DNA from 2 places in the Streptomyces sp. NPDC101118 genome. Region 2 is predicted to be linked to the other one. Evidence: predicted binding sites of a transcription regulator. Region 2 holds the regulator's gene; the other holds the start of a gene.

Region 1 (9,624 bases), on a different contig from region 2:
GAGCGGGAAGCGCCCGACGCGCGAGACGCGCCCGCGGCGCTGGGCCGGCCGAGGCCCGCGGATGTGCTCGCGGTGCTCGGTTTGCTGGTGTTTGTGGATGTGCTGGTGGTGCTGGGCTGGCCGAGGCCCGCGGATGTGCTCGCGGTGCTCGGTTTGCTGGTGTTTGTGGATGTGCTGGTGGTGCTGGGCTGGCCGAGGCCCGCGGATGTGCTCGCGGTGCTCGGTTTGCCGGTGCTTGCGGATGTGCTGGTGGTGCTGGGCCGGCCGGTGCCCCTCGGATATGCCCGGGATGCTGGGCTGGCCGGTGCCCGTGGGTGCGCTCGTGGTGCAGGGCGTGCCGGCGGCCCGGGATGTCGCCGGACACGGGAGGCGCCGGCGGGGCCGGGTTCGCGTAGCGAGTTCCAGCCTCGCCGCCGTTCCGTGAGCGGCTTGGGTCGTGCAGCGCATGTCAGCCTCGCCGGCGTTTGAGGCGCGGGGTCCGGGGCGGAGCCCCGCGGCCTCAGCCGGCCCGGCGCTTGAGGGCGGAGGGGGTCCGGGGCATGCCCCGGTGAACGGGAGAAGGGCGGGGTGGGGCTGCCCGCGCAGCGGCCGGCGTCCGCGCGGGTGGTGCGCGGGTGCCCGTCGGCGTGGACGGGCACCCGCGCGGCGAGGCCGTCAGGTGCCTCGCGGTCTGGGGCGGGCCGGCCGGTACACGGCGAGCGGTGCCGTGCGTCCGGCCGGCCCGCGGCGGGGTGCGGCGGATGGTGCCGTGCGTCCGGCCGGCTTCCGGTGGGGGCCGGGCGGGATGCGGTGGCCGGGCGGCAGGTCGGGGCCGGGCGGTGCCGGGCGGCAGGTCGGTGCGGGGCGGGAGCCCGGCGGCTCGCGCCGGTCAGAGGAGGAGGCCGTGGCCGTGGGGGAAGACCGGGTCCGCCGTGTCGTTCGGGACGTCCGGCCGGGAGGCCTCCACGGCGGCCATCGAGCGCGGCAGCTCGAACGGGAGGCGGCCCTCGGCCCGCGCCCGCCCGAAGGCCACGTCGAACAGGGCCTCGTCCGCGGCCCCGTAGTCGGCGACCAGGGCGGCCGCGCGCTCGGCGATCTCCGGGATGACCGCGGCCCGTTCCAGGTTGATGCAGACCAGCGTCGGCACGGTGTCGAGCAGCCGCAGGATCCCCGCCAGCTCCTCCTCGGGGAAGTCCAGCCGGCCCGAGTGGAAGAAGGACTCGAAGAGGTTCTCCCGCGGCTCGTACGGCGTGCGCAGCCTCAGCACCGCCAGGTCCGCTTCCTCGGGCCGGTCCACGACCTCGCCGTACCGGCCCGCGACCGCAGGGTCGACGTTCTCGGTGTACAGGCGCGGCCGCCCGGCCACCGGCAGGGTGCCCCCGCGGTTGGTCAGCACGGTCAGCGAGCGGCGCTGGGCGGTGGCGCCGAGCGCCGCGAAGTCGGCGCGGCCCACCGTCTCCTCGGCCAGGTCCGGGTCGACGTACGGGTCCTCGAAGAGCCCGAGCGTGAACTTCTCGCGCAGCAGGCGGCGTACGGACGTGTCGATCCGGGACCCGGCGATCCGGCCCGAGCGCACCAGCTCGACGATCACCTCGGGGCACTGCTCGCCGCCGAACTGGTCGGCACCGGCGTCCAGCGCCCGGGCCGCCCGCTCGGCGACCGGGAGGTGCTCCAGGCCCCAGGCGCGGGCCTCGTGCACCTCGCCGAAGATGGTGGAGTCGGTCAGCAGGCCCCAGTCGGTGCAGACGATCCCCCCGAAGCCCAGCTCCTCGCGGAGCAGCCCGGTGATCACGCCCTTGCTGAAGCCGAAGCCGACCTCCTCCCAGTCGGTGCCGACGGGCTGGCCGTAGTACGGCATCATCTGCGAGCACCCGGCGGCCACGGCCTCCCGGAACGGCGCCAGGTGGTGGTCGCGCAGCCCGCCCGGGTAGACCTGCTCCTTGCCGTGCGGGAAGTGCGGGTCCTCGCCGTCCTTCTGCGGGCCACCGCCCGGGAAGTGCTTGACCATCGCCGCCACGGAGCGGGTGCCGAGCTCCTCGCCCTGCAGGCCGCGGACGTACGCCCGTACCAGCTCGCCGGTCAGCTTCGCGTCGGAGCCGAAGGTGCCGGTCTGGCGGGCCCAGCGCGGCTCGGTGGCCAGGTCGATCTGCGGGTGGAGAGCCACCCGGAACCCGACGGACAGGTACTCGCGGCGCACCGTGTCCGCGAACCGGAAGACCAGCTCGGGGTCGCCGATCGCGGCCAGCCCCAGTGCCTCGGGCCAGGCAGAGAAGGCGCCGGAGTTGAAGGACGCGCCGACGTTGTCGGTGAAGGCGTGGCGCGGGTCCGTGGACAGGGTGACGGGGATGCCCAGACGGGTCTGGGCGGCCATCTCCTGCACGGCGTTCTGCCAGCGGGCCATCTCACGGGCGCCGTAGGTGCCGAGCAGGTTGAAGTGGGTGAGCAGCCGCTCGCCGACCAGCTCCGGGGTGCTGTACGGGAGCAGCGAGCCGTCGGTCTCGGTGACCGGGGTGCCGTCCGGGTTCATCGTCAGCATGGAGTGGAAGAGCTGGCCGGCCTTCTCCTCCAGCGTCATGCGGGAGAGCAGGTCCTCGACGCGCCGGTCGACGGGGAGGGCGGCGTCCCGGTAGGCGGGGGTGGTCATGGGCGTACTCCTGGGCTGGCGGGGCGGCGGGCGCTGCAGGGGCGGGAGGGGTAGGAGGGGCGGGAGGGGCGGTGAGGGGGCCGCTGGGGCCGGGGCGGCGGGGCGGCGGGGCGGACCGGGCCGGGGCCACAGGCTAAGTGTGAAAACCGAGTGGGTGCTAGGTTTTGGAAAAGTGATCCAGGTCACGCCCGGAAGGGGGCGAACCAGTGTGCTCAGGGGTCATTTCCGGCACCGCTTAAGGTGTCGCGCATGGCACAGGACAAGGGGCGGACGGCCCGGACGGGCGCGGGCCGGGGGACCTACGCGGTGGGCGACGCCCGTCGGCAGAAGATCCTCGACACCGCGGTGGAGCACTTCGCGCGCTTCGGGTTCCACGCCTCGTCGCTGGCGCGCATCGCGACCGACTGCGGGATCACCCAGGGCGGCCTGCTGCACCACTTCCGCAGCAAGGAGGACCTGCTGCTGTCCGTGCTGGAGCTGAGCGAACAGCACGACATCGAGCGGCTGTTCACGGAGCCGCCGGCCTCCGTCGCCGAGCACTTCCTCCGGGTGGTCGAGCTGGCCGGGGACAACACCCGGCGCCCCGGCATCGTCCGGATGTTCAACAACCTCGTGGGGGAGTCCGGCGACCCCGGCCACCCCGCCCACGACTACTTCAGGGAGCGGTACGCGCGGGTGCTCGGCGACACCGTCGAGCTGCTGGAATCCGGGATCGCGAGCGGTGAGCTGCGCCCCGGCACGGACTGCGAGGGCGTCGGCCGCGAGCTGCTCGCGATGATGGACGGGCTCCAGATCCAGTGGATCCTGGACCCGGCCGCGCTGCCGGACATGCCGCAGCGCCTGCGTGCGTACCTCGACCTCCGGCTGCGGTCGGTCTCCGCGGACGGCACGGGGCTCCCGGCGGCCTGAGGCGCCCCTCCGCGGCGGGAGGCTGGGCCGTGGCGTGGGGCCGCGGTGGTGCGGGGCGGCGGTGGTGCGGGGCCGCGGCGCGGGAGGCCGGGCAGGGGCCGGGTCTGCCGCGAGCCGCGTGTGCGGCGGGCAGGCGGCGGGGCCTCCTCCCGGAAGCCCGCCTGGGCGACCGCGTCCGGGGTGCCCCGTCCGGGAGTCCTCGCCCGGGGGCGTCGCCGGGCCCCGCCGCGCCGACGCCGGGCAACCGCGTTCGGGAGGCCCCGTCGGGCGGCTGCGGCCGGGCCGCCTCGCCCGGGGGCGCCTCCGGGGCGACCGCGTCCGGGCGACCCGTCGGGCGACCGCGTTCGGGAGGCTCCGTTCGCGCGGCGCCGCCGGGCCCCGGCGCGCCCGGTGCCTCCGGACCGTCAGGAGAACGGGGGCAGGGCGTCGATCACCCGGGCCAGGGACGGCGACAGCGGGTCGGCCGCTCCGATCTCGTACCCGCCGTGCACGATCTGGTACGTGAACCCGTCCCGCACCGGCTCCTCCGGGAACTGGACGCGCTCCTGGCGCGGGAAGTCGGCCGCCGCGAGGGCGGCCCGCAGCCGGGCGAGCCCGGCGGGCGTCATCCGGCCGCCGTCGGTGGGCCTGGCGCTCGCGAGCCGCTGGTAGGACCCGTCCTCCTTGACGAGGACGCTCTCGTGCACGCCCGCGAAACCCCCGGTACGGGTGACGGACACCAGCCGCTCGGCGGCCTTGGAGGGGGAGGCGGACGGGGCACCGGACGGTTCGGTGGACGGCACGGCGGACGGTGCCGCGGACGACGGCCGGGAGCCGTCCGGGGAGGGCGAACCGTCCGAAGTGGCCGACGGGGAAGGGGACATGGCGGCGTCCCGGTCCCCGGGCCCGCACCCGCCCATCCCCGCGACCGCCGCGGCGACGACGGCCGCGACCGCCAGCGAACGCCGAACGAGGGACACCGACCGGAACGCGCTCACGCCCCACCTCCGCACCGTGGATCCTGGCCGACCACCGAGTATGGAGCCACCGCCCGCGTACGGAAACCTCCCGGAGGCCGTCATCAGCCGGACAGCAGACGCCCCAGCCCCGCGGCGGGAGTTCGGGGGGCGGGCCGCCGCGTGGCGCGGCACCGTGCGCCGCGGCATGGTGTGGCGCGGCACCGTCTGGCGGCGCACCCGGCCCCTGCTGCCCGGGCTCGTCGCGCTCTGCCTCGGCCTCTGGGGCCTTGAGCGGGGGCCCGCCATGTGGCGGGACGAGTCCGTCACCCACCAGGTGGCCCACCGCACCGCCGGGGAGCTGTGGGCGCTGCTCGGCCACGTCGACGCCGTGCACGGCCTCTACTACTTCCTCATGCACGCTGTCTTCGGCGTCTGGGACGGCGGCCTGTGGGCGCTGCGCCTGCCCTCCGTGCTGGCCACGGCCGCGGCCGCGTACGCGGTGGCGGCGATCGCGGGGACCCGCGCCGGACCGAGGGCGGCCGCGGCGGCGGGGACCGCGTACGCGGTGCTGCCGCCGGTGCAGCAGTACGCGCAGGAGGGGCGTTCGTACGCGCTGGTCGCCGCGGCCGTGGTGTGGGCGACGTACGCGCTGCTGCGCGGCCGGTGGGTCGCTTACGCCGGCCTGCTCCTCCTCGCCTGCTGGCTGCACCAGTTCGCGCTGCTCGCCCTGGCCGCGCACGCCGTGGTGGCGTGGCGGACGCGGGCCTGGCGGTGGTGCGCGCTCGCCGTCGCGGCCGGCGTGCTGCCGCTCGCCCTGGTGGCCGCGGGCCAGGCCGGGGCGCAGCTGGGGTGGCTGGGGCGGCCGGCCTGGCAGGACTGGCTCGCGTACGCCGTGGCGGCCGGCGCGGGCCTGCTCCTGGCGCGGGGCGCGGAGCGGGAACGCGTGCGCGTGGCACTGCCGTTGCTGCTGCTGCCGCCCGGTGTGCTGCTGGCGGTCTCGCTGGTCCACCCCTGGTACGTCGACCGGTACGTCCTCTACGCCCTCGCGGGCCTCGCCCTGCTGGTGTCGCGGTGGCGGGTGGTGCTGCTGGTGGCGGTGCTCGGCCTGCCGTGGTCGCTGTGGCTCCGGACGCCGGAGAGCCGCAAGGACGACGCCGTGGCGGTGGCCGCCGCCGTCCGCGAGCTGTCCCGGCCGGGAGACGGGGTCCTCTTCCTGCCGGCCCGACGCCGCGAGTGGCTGCTCTCCTCGCCCGAGGTGTACGGAGGCCTGCGCGACCTGGCGCTGGCCCGCTCCCCGGCCGCGTCGGGCACCCTCCAGGGCACCGAACTGCCCTCGACGGAGCTGCGCGCGGCCCTGCTGGACAGCCCCCGCGTGATCGCCCTCTCGGACCCGCCGGACCAGCCGCGCGACCGCCTCCCGAGGGAGGCCGTCAAACGCCAGATCCTGGTCGCCCACTTCGACCTCTGCACCCACCGCCACGCCCACGGCGCCGCCGTCGCGCTGTACGCCCGCCCGGGCGAATGCCCCCACCCGCCCCGGGGCCGCTGACCGGCAAGGACGGCACCCTCACGCTGTGTTCGCCGACGGCGAACGGGGGGTGGGGAACATACGGGGGCTCACGTGCATTGAGTCGGCATAGCTCAACTTCACTGCCGGAGGGAAGATCATGGCTTCGACGTCCGCAACGCTCACGCTGCCCGTTCTGCCGCTCGACGACGAGGTCGTGCTGCCCGGCATGGTCGTGCCGCTCGATCTGACGGACGGTGAGGTGCGGGCCGCGGTCGAGGCGGCACAGGCCGCCTCCGGGAGCGGGAAACCCCGGGTGCTGCTCGTGCCGCGGGTCGACGGGACGTACGCCGGGACCGGAGTGCTCGGCACCGTCGAGCAGGTGGGCCGGCTCTCCGACGGCGACCCCGGCGCCCTGATCCGCGGCCGCGGCCGCGTCCGCATCGGCGCCGGCACCACCGGGCCCGGAGCCGCGCTCTGGGTGGAGGGCGAGACCGTCGCCGAGCACGTGCCCGATCCGCTGCCCGGCTCGGTCGCCGAGCTGGTCAAGGAGTACAAGGCCCTCGCCACCAGCTGGCTGAAGAAGCGCGGCGCCTGGCAGGTCGTCGACCGGGTGCAGCAGATCGAAGGCGTCGGCGCGCTCGCCGACAACTCCGGCTACTCGCCCTTCCTGACGGTCGCCCAGAAGGTCGAGCTGCTGGAGACCGCCGACCCGGTCGCCCGCCTCCGGCTCGCCATCACCTGGCTGCGCGAGCACCTCGCCGAGCAGGACGTGGCGGAGTCCATCGCCAAGGACGTGCAGGAAGGCGTGGAGAAGCAGCAGCGCGAGTTCCTGCTCCGCCGTCAGCTGGAGGCGGTGCGCAAGGAGCTGCGCGAGCTGAACGACGACGCCGAGGGCGAGGAGTCCGACGACTACCGTGCCCGCGTGGAGGCCGCCGACCTGCCCGAGAAGGTCCGCGAGGCCGCCCTCAAGGAGGTCGACAAGCTGGAGCGGTCCAGCGACCAGTCGCCCGAGGGCTCCTGGATCAGGACCTGGCTCGACACCGTCCTCGAACTGCCGTGGAACGAGCGGACCGAGGACGCGTACGACATCCAGGGCGCCCGCGCCGTCCTCGACGCCGAGCACGCCGGCCTGGACGACGTGAAGGAGCGCATCACCGAGTACCTCGCCGTGCGCAAGCGGCGCGGCGACCGCGGCATGGGCCTGGTCGGCGGCCGCCGCGGCGGCGCCGTGCTGGCGCTCGTCGGTCCGCCCGGGGTGGGCAAGACCTCCCTCGGCGAATCCGTGGCGCACGCCATGGGGCGCAAGTTCGTACGGGTCGCGCTGGGCGGCGTACGCGACGAGGCCGAGGTCCGCGGCCACCGGCGCACCTACGTCGGCGCGCTCCCCGGCCGGATCGTCCGCGCGATCAAGGAGGCCGGGTCGATGAACCCGGTGGTGCTCCTGGACGAGATCGACAAGGTGGGCTCCGACTTCCGGGGCGACCCGGCCGCCGCCCTGCTGGAGGTCCTGGACCCCGCGCAGAACCACACCTTCCGGGACCACTACCTGGAGGTGGAGCTGGACCTCAGCGACGTCGTGTTCCTGGCGACGGCGAACGTACTGGAGGCCATCCCCGAGGCCCTCGCCGACCGCATGGAGCTGGTCAGGCTCGACGGCTACACCGAGGACGAGAAGGTCGTCATCGCCCGCGACCACCTGCTCCCGCGCCAGCTGGAGCGGGCCGGGCTCGGTGCCGACGAGGTGACCCTGGGCGAGGACGCGCTGCGCAGGCTCGCCGGCGAGTACACCCGCGAGGCGGGCGTCCGCACCCTGGAGCGGTCCGTCGCCCGGCTGCTCCGCAAGGTGGCCGCGCAGCACGAACTGGGCGAGCGGGAGCTGCCGTTCCACATCGGCGCCGGCGACCTGCGTGAGCTGATCGGGCGGCCGCACCACGTGCCGGAGTCCGCGCAGGACCCCGCCGAGCGGCGCACGGCGGTGCCGGGCGTGGCGACCGGACTGGCCGTCACCGGCGCGGGCGGTGACGTGCTGTTCGTCGAGGCCTCGCTCGCCGACCCGGAGACCGGGGCGGCCGGGCTGACCCTCACCGGCCAGCTGGGCGACGTCATGAAGGAGTCGGCGCAGATCGCGCTGAGCTTCCTGCGCTCGCACGGCGCCGAGCTGGAGCTGCCGGTGGCCGACCTCAAGGACCGGGGCGTGCACATCCACTTCCCGGCGGGCGCGGTCCCCAAGGACGGGCCGAGCGCGGGCATCACGATGACCACGGCACTGGCCTCGCTGCTCTCCGGGCGGCAGGTCCGCACGGACGTGGCGATGACCGGCGAGGTCTCGCTGACCGGCCGGGTGCTGCCGATCGGCGGGGTCAAGCAGAAGCTGCTGGCCGCGCACCGGGCCGGGCTGACCACGGTGATCATCCCGAAGCGGAACGAGCCGGACCTGGACGACGTGCCGGCGGAGGTACTGGACACCCTCGACGTGCACCCGGTCACCGACGTGCGGCAGGTGCTGGAGCTGGCGCTGGCGGAGGCGGAGGTGGTGGTCGCGGCGGCGGCCTGAGGGCCTGGCGGCCTGGCGCAGCCGGGCCGTCCGGCGGGGTGGCCGGGCGTCGGCCCGGCCTCGGCCCGGCCTGACGCGGGTGCCCCGGCCGACGGGGCGGGCCTGACGGCCTCGCGGCGGCAGCCTGACCGTCGCCGGGTGGGCCGGCCTTGACGCGGTCGGCGTGGCGGGGGCTGGTCCTGGCCGGTCCGGTCGGCCGGGGCAGCGTACGCCGTCCGTTCTGGGCCGTGCGGCCGATGACGGTCCCAGGGGGGCGCGGGTGTACGGACCCCCGCGCCCCCCTGACTGATACTGGTGTTCCCCCGCGGCGGGGGGACACCACGTGAGGGGAGCGGGACGTGCAGGGCAGCGGAGACCAGGAGTTCCTCGCGCTGGAGCGGGAGCTTTCCGTCTTCCTCCGGCGCGCCCGCGCGTCGTCGGGCGAGATGGCCCGGGAGCTGCATCCCGAGCTGGAGCCCGCCGCGTACGGACTGCTCGTCCGCCTGGAGGACGCGGGCCGGCAGCGCGCCACCGACCTGGCGGCGTACTTCGGGGTCGGCAAGGCCACCATGAGCCGGCAGCTGAGGGCCTTGGAAGACCTGGGGCTGGTGGCCCGCGAGCCGGACCCGGCCGACGGCCGCGCCTTCCTGGTGGGGCTGACCCCGTCCGGCCGGGAGCGCTTCCTGCGGGTGCGGGACGCTCGCCGCGAGCAGTACCGCCGGAAGCTGGCCGGCTGGGACCGGGGCGAGGTCGCGGAGCTGGCCCGCCTGCTGAACCAGCTGAACGAGGGCAGCGACACCTGACGCTCCGGTTCCCGGCCCGTACCGCTCCCGTGCCGGTCCCGTGCCGGGTGCGGCGCCGTGGTGGTGCGGGTCGTTGCCGCTGCGCGGAGCCGGTTCCCCACCCCGCCCCTTCCCGAAACCGGGGCTCCGCCCCAGACCCCGCGCCTCAAACGCCGGCGAGGCTTGATTTCAGCCCCTCCGGCGTTTGAGGAGCGGGTCCGGGCAGAGCCCGGGGAACGGAGGAAGGGCGGGGCGGGGAGAAGCCCCGCAGGGCAACCACCCGCACCCCGGCACGGGATCCGGAACCGGAGCAATCTGGACCCGGCAGG
Region 2 (9,624 bases):
CGTGCGGGGGCCGCGCCGCTGGTTCACGGAACAGAAGAAGGACTTCACCGACGAGTTCCACCGCGATCTGCCCGACAACACCGGCTGGGGTTCGTCGCCCGGCGGCGGCAAGTGGGACATGGTGAACGGCCAGAGCACCGATTACGACATCGACAACGAGCGCGGCGTCGTCAAGCTCACCACGGACAACTCCGCGCGCTACGGCCTCCTCCTCGACGACGAGATCGGCGATCTCGACGTCACCGCCCGCTTCTCGTTCGCCCGGGTCCCCACCGGAGCGCCCTGCTCCCTCGCGCTGGTCTTCACCGCGGATCCCGAGCGCACCGGCGGAGCCGTCAACAACCACTACCGGGCCCGGCTGATCCTCACCACCGCCGGCCAGGTCCAGCTGGTCCTGGAGAAGGAGGTCGACGACCAGTCTTCCGAGCTCCGGTCACCCACCCAGGTGGGCACCGGCTACCAGGCGTACGAGCACTGGTACGTCCGGGTCGTGAAGGCCGGGCCGCACATTCGCGCCCATGCCTGGAAGAAGGACACCCCGGAGCCGCCGACCTGGGTCGAGGCCCACGACACCACCTTCGCGAAGGGCAGGATCGGCATCCGCGCCCTGGCTTCCGCCGGCAGCACGGGCCTCCCGCTGAACGCGTACGTGTACGACATCGCGGTCACCGAGGCGTACTGGGCCGAGCCCCCGGTGGTCTCCCACGACACCTGGGTGCGTCTGCTCCCGGCGAAGTTCGACGGCCAGTGGACCCCCGAACTGGAGCAGCGCATCCGCGCCTGGGCCGCCGACACCTCACCCGACGCCCTCGCCTACGCCTCGGCCCTGCGCGCCTTCGGCACCCCGGTGACCAGCGCCGCGCAGGGCGGCGCGCAGGTGCTCGGCGAGTCGGGGTACAGCCCCCGGCTGCCGGACGGGACGCGTCGCGTCGGCGCCGACTTCAACCACTACATGGGTCTGCCGTGGGACTACCCGGCTCCCGACGAGGACGCCAAGGCCGCGCCCACGACGGGAGCGGCCGTGGATCCCGACGATCCGGACTGGAAGCGCAATCTCGACTGCTCCGGCTACGTCCGGATGGTCTACGGCTACCACATGGGCATTCCCATGGTGCACAGCAACAACTTCGGGAACGGGAACCTCCCACGGACTTCCGCGGACCAGAACAAGTGGGGTCCGGGCGTCACCGTGATCGACAGCGTGGACGTCCGGCCGTCCTCCCTCGCCGGGCTGCGGATCGGCGACGTGGTCTTCTTCGACGCCACCGGCTCGAAGGACGACCCGGAGACCCCGGACGGCAAGGTCGATCACACCGGCATCTACATGGGCCGGGACCAGCACGGCGACCACCGCTTCGCCTCCAGCCGGCGGACGCCCAACGGCCCGACCATGGCGGACCTCGGGGCGACTTCGATCCTCAACAAGAAGACCTCCGGCAAGGAGCTCTACCCGGACTCCCTCCGCAGGGTCCGCCGATTCTGACCCCAGGGCGGAAATGACGAAAGCCCGGCCGAGGTCCGCGGTCGTCGTGACCGTGGCCCTCGCCGGGCTGTCGTACGCCCACGGGACCTGCCCGGCGCTCAGCGCCGGGGTCCCGCTCCGGGCGCGGCCGCTCAGGCCTCGTCGTCGCCCTCGGGCTCGTCGCCCGCGGAGTCGATCTCCTTCTCCAGGCCGAGCTGCTCCACGAGCCACTTGTCGAACTCGATGGAGGCGCGGACCCAGCTGACGGTCGAGGAGACGAAGTGCTCCAGGCTGACGCCGGTGCCGATCAGCATCTGCGCCTCGCCGATGAGGCGGACGGAGCCGTCGTCGTGGGTGTGGGTGTAGACCTTCGGCCACAGGGTGCGGCGGTTCCAGTCGTCGATCGACTCGAGGAGCTGCGGACGCTCCTCGATCGCGTGCGGACGGTCGTAGAACGTCCGGACCGAGAACACCTGCTGCTCGTCCTCGCCGCGGAACATGAAGTACGTGCGGAACTCCTCCCACGGCGCCGCGAGGTCACCCTCGTCGTCGACGACGTACTTGAGCTCCATCTGCTCCAGCAGCTGCTTGACCAGGTCCTGGTCGGGCACGACGGGACCCGCCGGTCCACTGGCCTGCGGGTCGGGCTGGCCCCCGAAGTTCGGAATCGAGGCCGGATCGATGCTCACCGTGTTTTCCCTTCGTGCGGATACCGCCATCCTCCCCCATCACGCCCACCCCATGGCAAGCCCCGCCGCCGCGATCCGCTGCGGGCGGAACCCGTCCGCCCCCGGAGGGTGCGCAAAGGGGCGGCGGGACCCCGGAGGGTCCCGCCGCCCATGGCCTCTGAGCAGGGACGATCAGGTCGCGCGGCCCACGATCAGGCCTACGCCCGCCACGTCCACGCGGACCGTGTCGCCGTCCTTGATCTCGCCGGCCAGGATCTCCTTGGCCAGGCGGTCGCCGACGGCCGTCTGGATCAGGCGGCGCAGGGGGCGGGCGCCGTAGGCCGGGTCGTTGCCCTCGTCGGCGAGCCAGGCCAGGGCCTCCGGCGTGACGTCGAGGGTCAGGCGCCGCTCCGCCAGCCGCTTCGCGAGGCGGGCGATCTGGAGCTCGGCGATGTGGGCCAGCTCGTCCTTCGAGAGGGCGGAGAAGACCACGATGTCGTCGAGGCGGTTGAGGAACTCCGGCTTGAAGGAGGACCGGACCACCTCCAGGACCTGCTGCCGCTTCACCTCGTCCGAGGTGCCGGGGTCGGTCAGGTACTGGCTGCCCAGGTTGGACGTCAGGATCAGGATGGCGTTGCGGAAGTCCACCGTCCGGCCCTGCCCGTCCGTGAGCCGCCCGTCGTCGAGCACCTGGAGCAGCACGTCGAAGACCTCGGGGTGGGCCTTCTCGACCTCGTCCAGCAGGACCACGCTGTACGGGCGCCGGCGGACGGCCTCGGTGAGCTGGCCGCCCTCCTCGTAGCCGACGTAGCCGGGCGGCGCGCCGACCAGCCGGGCGACGCTGTGCTTCTCGCCGTACTCCGACATGTCGATGCGGACCATGGCCCGCTCGTCGTCGAAGAGGAAGTCGGCCAGGGCCTTCGCCAGCTCGGTCTTGCCGACGCCGGTGGGGCCGAGGAAGAGGAAGGAGCCGGTGGGCCGGTCCGGGTCGGCGATGCCGGCGCGGGTGCGGCGCACGGCGTCCGAGACGGCGCGTACGGCCTCGGTCTGGCCGATCAGGCGGCGGCCCAGCTCGTCCTCCATGCGGAGCAGCTTCTGGGTCTCGCCCTCCAGCAGGCGGCCGGCCGGGATGCCGGTCCAGGAGCCGACCACGTCCGCGATGTCGTCCGGGCCGACCTCCTCCTTGACCATCGTGTCCCTGGAGGCCTCCTGCTCGGCCTCGGTGGCCTCGGCGAGCTCCCGCTCCAGGGCGGGGATCTCGCCGTACAGCAGCTTGGAGGCGGCGTCGAAGTCGCCGTCGCGCTGGGCGCGCTCCGCCTGGCCGCGCAGGTCGTCGAGGCGCTCCTTGAGCTCGCCGACGCGGTTGAGGGACTGCTTCTCCTTCTCCCAGCGGGCGGTCAGGCCGCGCAGCTCCTCCTCCTTGTCGGCGAGGTCCTTGCGCAGCCGGTCCAGCCGCTCGCGGGAAGCGGGGTCGGACTCGTTCTTCAGCGCCAGCTCCTCCATGCGGAGGCGGTCCACGGACCGCTGGAGCTCGTCGATCTCCAGCGGGGAGGAGTCGATCTCCATGCGGAGGCGGGAGGCGGCCTCGTCGACCAGGTCGATGGCCTTGTCGGGGAGGAAGCGGGAGGTGATGTAGCGGTCGGACAGGGTGGCGGCGGCGACCAGGGCGCTGTCGTTGATGACGACCTTGTGGTGGGCCTCGTACCGGCCCTTGAGGCCGCGCAGGATGGCGATGGTGTCCTCGACGCTGGGCTCGGCGACCAGCACCTGCTGGAAGCGCCGCTCCAGGGCGGGGTCCTTCTCGATCCGCTCGCGGTACTCGTCGAGGGTGGTGGCGCCGACCATGCGGAGCTCGCCGCGGGCCAGCATGGGCTTGAGCATGTTGCCGGCGTCCATGGCGGAGTCGCCGCCCGCGCCCGCGCCGACGACGGTGTGCAGCTCGTCGATGAAGGTGATGATCTGCCCGTCGCTGTCCTTGATCTCGGCCAGGACGGTCTTCAGGCGCTCCTCGAACTCGCCGCGGTACTTGGCGCCCGCGACCATGGCGCCGAGGTCGAGGGAGACCAGGCGCTTGTTCTTCAGCGACTCGGGCACGTCGCCCTTCACGATGCGCTGGGCGAGGCCCTCGACGACGGCGGTCTTGCCGACGCCGGGCTCGCCGATGAGCACCGGGTTGTTCTTGGTGCGCCGGGACAGGACCTGCACCACGCGCCGGATCTCGTGGTCCCGGCCGATGACCGGGTCGAGCTTGCCCTCGCGGGCGGCGGCGGTGAAGTCGGTGCCGAACTTCTCCAGGGCCTTGTACTGGCCCTCGGGGTCGGGGGTGGTCACCCGACGTCCTCCTCGTACGGATTCGAAGGCGGCCAGCAGCTTCTTCGCCGTCGCGCCCTCGCGGGTGAGCACCTCGCCGGCCGCGCCGCCCTTGGCGGCCGTGGCGATCAGCAGGTGCTCGGTGGACAGGTAGTCGTCGCCGAGGTCCTTGGCCTGCTTGTCGGCCTCGGCGAGTACGGCGAGCAGGTCGCGGCTGGCCTGCGGGGGCGCGACGGTGGAGCCGGTGACGCTGGGCAGGCCGGCCAGCACCTTGTCGGCGCCGGCGCGCACGGCGGCCTGGTCGGCCTCGACGGCGGCGAGCAGGTCGGTGATGTTCTCGTTGTCGGTCCCCGAGAGCAGGGCCAGGAGCAGGTGCGCGGGGGTGAGGTCGGGGTGGCCGTCCTTCACCGCCCTGGTGGTGGCGGCGTTGAGGGCTTCCCGGCTCTTGTTGGTCAGCTCGGCGTCCACGTACGGCTTCTCCTCTCCGGGACGATCGGCGGGTCCGACCGGAGGTCCCGGCTGCGGCGCCGGGGACCCACATCGGTCTGACTTCATCAACGGATACAAAGTTGAGTCTGTTCCGCTCAACCAATGAAGTTGAGTCTAGCCGACTCAAGCCAGGGCTCAAGCCCTACGCTGCGGTCATGTCCCTGGATCCACTGAACCCGACGCCCGAGTACCTCGCCTTCTGGCGGGAGCGCCACATCTGCACCCTGACGACGTCGCGGCCGGACGGCACGCCGCACGTGGTCCCGGTGGGCGTGACGTACGACCCGGAGGCCGGCCTGGCGCGGGTGATCAGCAACAAGAACAGCAAGAAGGTCCGCAACGTGCTGGCGGCGCAGCCGGGCGGCGCCCGGGTCGCGGTCTGCCAGATGGAAGGACGCCGCTGGGCGACCCTGGAGGGGCGCGCGGTGATCCGTACGGACGAGGAGGCGGTGGCGGACGCGGTGAACCGCTACGCGGAGCGGTACGGGCGCATGCCGTCGCCCAACCCGGACCGGGTGGTCATGGAGATCACCCTGGACCGCGCGATGGGCCGGGCCTGAGGGACGGCACGACGGGTCCGGACGGCCGTACGGCGGACCTGCGCGCCGCCACGACGGACCTGCGCGGCCGTACGGCGGACCTGCGCGGCCGTACGGCGGGCCTGCGCGGCCGCACGGCGGGCCCGCACGCCCGCCCGGTGGGTTTCGGCACCGGAAGGACCAGTACGCGCCACATGCCCCGTTCTTTGGCCGGTCCGCGGTATGGACGCGGACAGCACAACGGCGCCATCGTGTTCAGGTCCACGATGGCGCCGTTGTGTGGGGGAAGCGCCTAAAGCGATCTGCAACGACGGGGGAATCGCTTCAGGCACTGCGGGGGGTGGCGGTGGTGAAATCGGGCTCGAAGAGCTGGTGGTCACGCTGATCGAGGTTGACGAAGACCATGCCGTAGCGGACTTCGCACCGCACGGGCTGGGGCGCGCCCCGCGGCCTGCGCAGGCAGCGGTACGCCCGCACGTCCTCGTCCTCCTCGCGCACCACGACGATGGGCTGGCCGAACAACGTGACCATCAGTGAGTCGCCGGCGTGGGGGATCGCCGTGACGAGATCGATGAACTGCCAGCCGGAGCGGTACGCGGAAGCCATTTCCCGGCGGAAAGAACGGTCGTCAGGAGTCATCACGCCACCGCCTCGGGGAGCGAGTTCCACCCGGTGTCCGCCTTGGTACCCGTCGGCGCGGTGGTCCAGCCGGTGTCGTCGGCAGCGCCGGCCACCACGGCACCCGTCCCCCCGGACCCGACACCGCCGCCCAGAGCCCCGTAGGCCACAACCGTGGAGAAAACAACGGCAAGCGCCGAGCGAAGCATTCTCTTATACATGGTCGGCTTCGTCCTCACTTGATGGAATCCTCTCCCCCGCGTGTCAGACGATGGCTCATTCAGGCACGTCCGTGCCACAAGGACGATGCATCATGTTCTTGCATGTTCAGGACCCTGGGGGGTGGAGATTTGCCCAGCATCACCACAAAGCCGACACATCCCCACTCGGTCACGGCCCTGTGCGACGACGGCGTGCGGTTGTACGCCACCGCGCTCAGCACCGGACGCATCGCCCGCGCAGAAGTTGAAAGCGCTCCTTGCCTGCTGGAATTCGCGCTGCTCCATCCGGATCCGGATGACGCGAACTCCCTGCGGCCGGTTCCCCCGTCCGTCGCACTCGCGCAGCGTCTCCACCCGATCGAACGCGAGATCCAGGACCGGCGTCGGCTGTCCGTAGAACTCACCGACACTTTCGAGCCGTTCCTCGCCATCAGCGCGCAGACGCCCTCCAACACCCACGCCATCACCGTGCTGGAGGGTTTCGACCGCATCAACGCGGCGCTCAACATCGCCACCGCCGAGTGCCACACGGAGGTCCTGACGGTACAGCCCGGCGGCCCCCGTCCGTCGCTCGCGCTGACCCAGGCGCTGGAGCGGGACGCGCCGCTGATCAACCGCGGGGTCAGCATCCGCACGCTCTACCAGCACACCGTCCGCCACAGCCAGGGAACCCTCGCCTACGTGGACCGCATCTCCTCGGGGAAGGTGGAGATCCGCACGCTGGAGGAGCTCATCGAGCGGCTCATCATCTTCGACCGGACGGTGGCCTTCATCCCCGCGAGCGACGACCGCCGGGTGGCCCTGGAGCTGCGCCACCCGGGCCTCGTCGAGTACCTCATCAAGGTCTTCGAACAGCTGTGGCGGCGCGCCGTGCCGCTGCGCGAGGAGGTCACCTACACCCCGATGCCGGACGGCATCACGGGCGTCCAGCGCTCCATCGCCCAACTCCTCGTCGAGGGGCACGTGGACGAGGCGATCGCCCGCCGGCTGGGGATGAACGTGCGCACATGCCGGGCGCACATTGCCAAGCTGGCCAGCCATCTCGGCAGTGGGAGCCGGGCGCAACTCGGTTACCTGATAGCCCAGTCGGGCATCCTCGACGCGCCGGAGAACTGAACGGCCCCCGCCCGCAGGGGCAGGGGCCGATCTTGGCCTGAAATCGCCTACTCGGACGGGCGCTTGGGGCGCCAGACCACCAGCGCACTCGTGTGCTGGACGTCCTGGTACGGGACCAGGTCGCGCCGGTACGACGCGTGCACCTGCGCCTCGCGCTGCTGCATGGCCGCTGCGGCGCCGTCCAGCGCCGAGGAGAGCTCGGCGACGCGCTGCTGGAGCGCGGCCACCTGGTTCTCCAGTTCGATGATGCGCTTGATGCCCGCGAGGTTGATGCCCTCGTCCTGCGACAGCTGCTGCACCGTGCGGAGCAGCTCGATGTCGCGGGCGGAGTAGCGGCGGCCCCGCCCGGCCGTGCGGTCCGGGGAGACCAGGCCCAGGCGGTCGTACTGGCGCAGGGTCTGCGGGTGGAGGCCGGAGAGCTGTGCGGCCACCGAGATCACGTACACCGGCGATTCGTCGGTGAGTTCGTACGGGTTGCGTCGTCGGCCGTCGCCGTTCATGGCGTCACGCTCCCTTCGCGGCCTGGAACAGTTCTTCCCTGGGGTCCTCGTCCGCCGTGGCGTCGCGGTACGACTCCAGGGCCTCGCGCGCCTTGTCCGACAGCCGCGTCGGTACGGCGACCTCGACGGTGACCAGCAGGTCCCCACGGGTGCCGTCCTTGCGCACCGCGCCCTTGCCGCGCGCCCGCATCGTACGCCCATTCGGTGTGCCCGCCGGGAGCTTCAGCGTGACCGGCGGCCCGCCGAGGGTCGGCACCTTCACCTCGCCGCCGAGCGCGGCCTCCACGTAGGAGACCGGCACGGTGACGGTGAGGTTGTCGCCCTTGCGGCCGAAGACCGGGTGGGAGTCCACGTGGACCACCACGTACAGGTCGCCGGAGGGACCGCCGCGCTCGCCCGGCGCGCCCTTGCCGCGCAGCCGGATCCGCTGGCCGTCGGAGACGCCCGCCGGGATGCGGACCTGCATGGTGCGCGAGGAACGCGCCCGGCCGCTGCCCTTGCAGACCTCACAGGGGGTCTCGGCGATCAGGCCGCGCCCCTTGCAGTCGACGCAGGGGTCGGTGAGGGAGAAGCCGCCACCGCCGCCGCGCGAGACCTGACCGGTGCCGACACAGGTCGGGCACACCCGGGGCGTGCCGTTCTTGTCGCCGGTGCCGGAACAGGCCTTGCAGGGCGCCTGGGACGACATCCGGAGCGGGACGGTCGCGCCGTCCACCGCCTCCGTGAAGCTGAGGGTGACCTCGGACTCGATGTCCTGGCCGCGCCGGGGCTGCGTACGCGTGCCCGCACCCGCACCCCGGCCGCCGAACAGGCCGCCGAAGACGTCCCCGAGGCCGCCGCCGAAGCCACCGGCCCCGCCTCCGGCCTGGGCGCCCCCGAAGAGGTCGCCCAGGTCGAAGTTGAAGGAACCGCCGGCCCCGGGACCGGGGCGGAAGCCGCCGTTGCCGAAGAGCGCGCGGGCCTCGTCGTACTCCTTGCGCTTCTTGGGGTCGGCGAGGACGTCGTTCGCCTCGGAGATCTCCTTGAAGCGCTCCTCGGCCTCCGCGTTGCCCTTGTTGGCGTCCGGGTGGAACTCGCGGGCGAGCTTCCGGTACGCCTTCTTGATCTCGGCCTCGGTGGCGTCCTTGGGGACGCCGAGAACCTTGTAGTAGTCCTTCTCCACGAAGTCCTTCGTGCTCATCGACGTCCCTCCTCCCGCGTGCGGGTGCTGCCTACTTCTTACTCACTGTCCTGCTCGGAGTCTTCCGACTCCTCCGCCTTGGCCTGCGCCCCGGGCTGGGGCTCGGCCACCGCGACGCGCGCGGGGCGGATCGTACGCTCGCCGATCCGGTACCCGGGCTGCAGGATCGCCACGCAGGTCGTCTCGGTGACGTCCGGCGCGTACGAGTGCATCAGGGCCTCGTGGATCGTCGGGTCGAAGGGCTCGCCCTCCTTGCCGAACTGCTGGAGGCCCATCTTGGCGACGACCGTCTCCAGGGATTCGGCCACCGACTTGAAACCGCCCACCAGCTCGCCGTGTTCCCGGGCGCGGCCGATGTCGTCGAGCGTGGGGAGGAGCTCGTTCAGGAGGCTCGCGACGGCGATCTCCTTGACCGTGATCCGGTCCCGCTCCACGCGGCGGCGGTAGTTCTGGTACTCGGCCTGGAGCCGCTGGAGGTCCGCGGTGCGCTCGCCGAGCGCCGTACGGGTCTGGTCCAGCTG

The links. Region 2 encodes HspR, which represses chaperone genes until heat shock. Its sites were predicted from a motif close to TTGAGNNNNNNNNNCTCAA; they were not measured.
Region 1: the regulator HspR is predicted to act here: its motif matches at 6,097-6,115, upstream of lon (endopeptidase La).

Annotation. Positions count from the first base shown of each region.
Region 1 covers NZ_JBIVZG010000001.1:183,195-192,818, forward strand. The annotation lists gene ACIQUQ_RS00820 (hypothetical protein) at 1-468, shown strand, start outside; gene ACIQUQ_RS00825 (glycoside hydrolase family 3 protein) at 869-2,623, opposite strand; gene ACIQUQ_RS00830 (TetR/AcrR family transcriptional regulator) at 2,873-3,532, shown strand; gene ACIQUQ_RS00835 (hypothetical protein) at 3,937-4,509, opposite strand; gene ACIQUQ_RS00840 (hypothetical protein) at 4,550-6,019, shown strand; gene lon (endopeptidase La) at 6,138-8,534, shown strand; gene ACIQUQ_RS00850 (MarR family winged helix-turn-helix transcriptional regulator) at 8,873-9,316, shown strand.
Region 2 covers NZ_JBIVZG010000004.1:297,108-306,731, forward strand. The annotation lists gene ACIQUQ_RS10210 (hypothetical protein) at 1-1,483, shown strand, start outside; gene ACIQUQ_RS10215 (YbjN domain-containing protein) at 1,615-2,151, opposite strand; gene clpB (ATP-dependent chaperone ClpB) at 2,323-4,908, opposite strand; gene ACIQUQ_RS10225 (pyridoxamine 5'-phosphate oxidase family protein) at 5,085-5,489, shown strand; gene ACIQUQ_RS10230 ((2Fe-2S)-binding protein) at 5,793-6,107, opposite strand; gene ACIQUQ_RS10235 (helix-turn-helix transcriptional regulator) at 6,410-7,423, shown strand; gene ACIQUQ_RS10240 (heat shock protein transcriptional repressor HspR) at 7,471-7,923, opposite strand; gene dnaJ (molecular chaperone DnaJ) at 7,928-9,103, opposite strand; gene grpE (nucleotide exchange factor GrpE) at 9,142-9,624, opposite strand, start outside.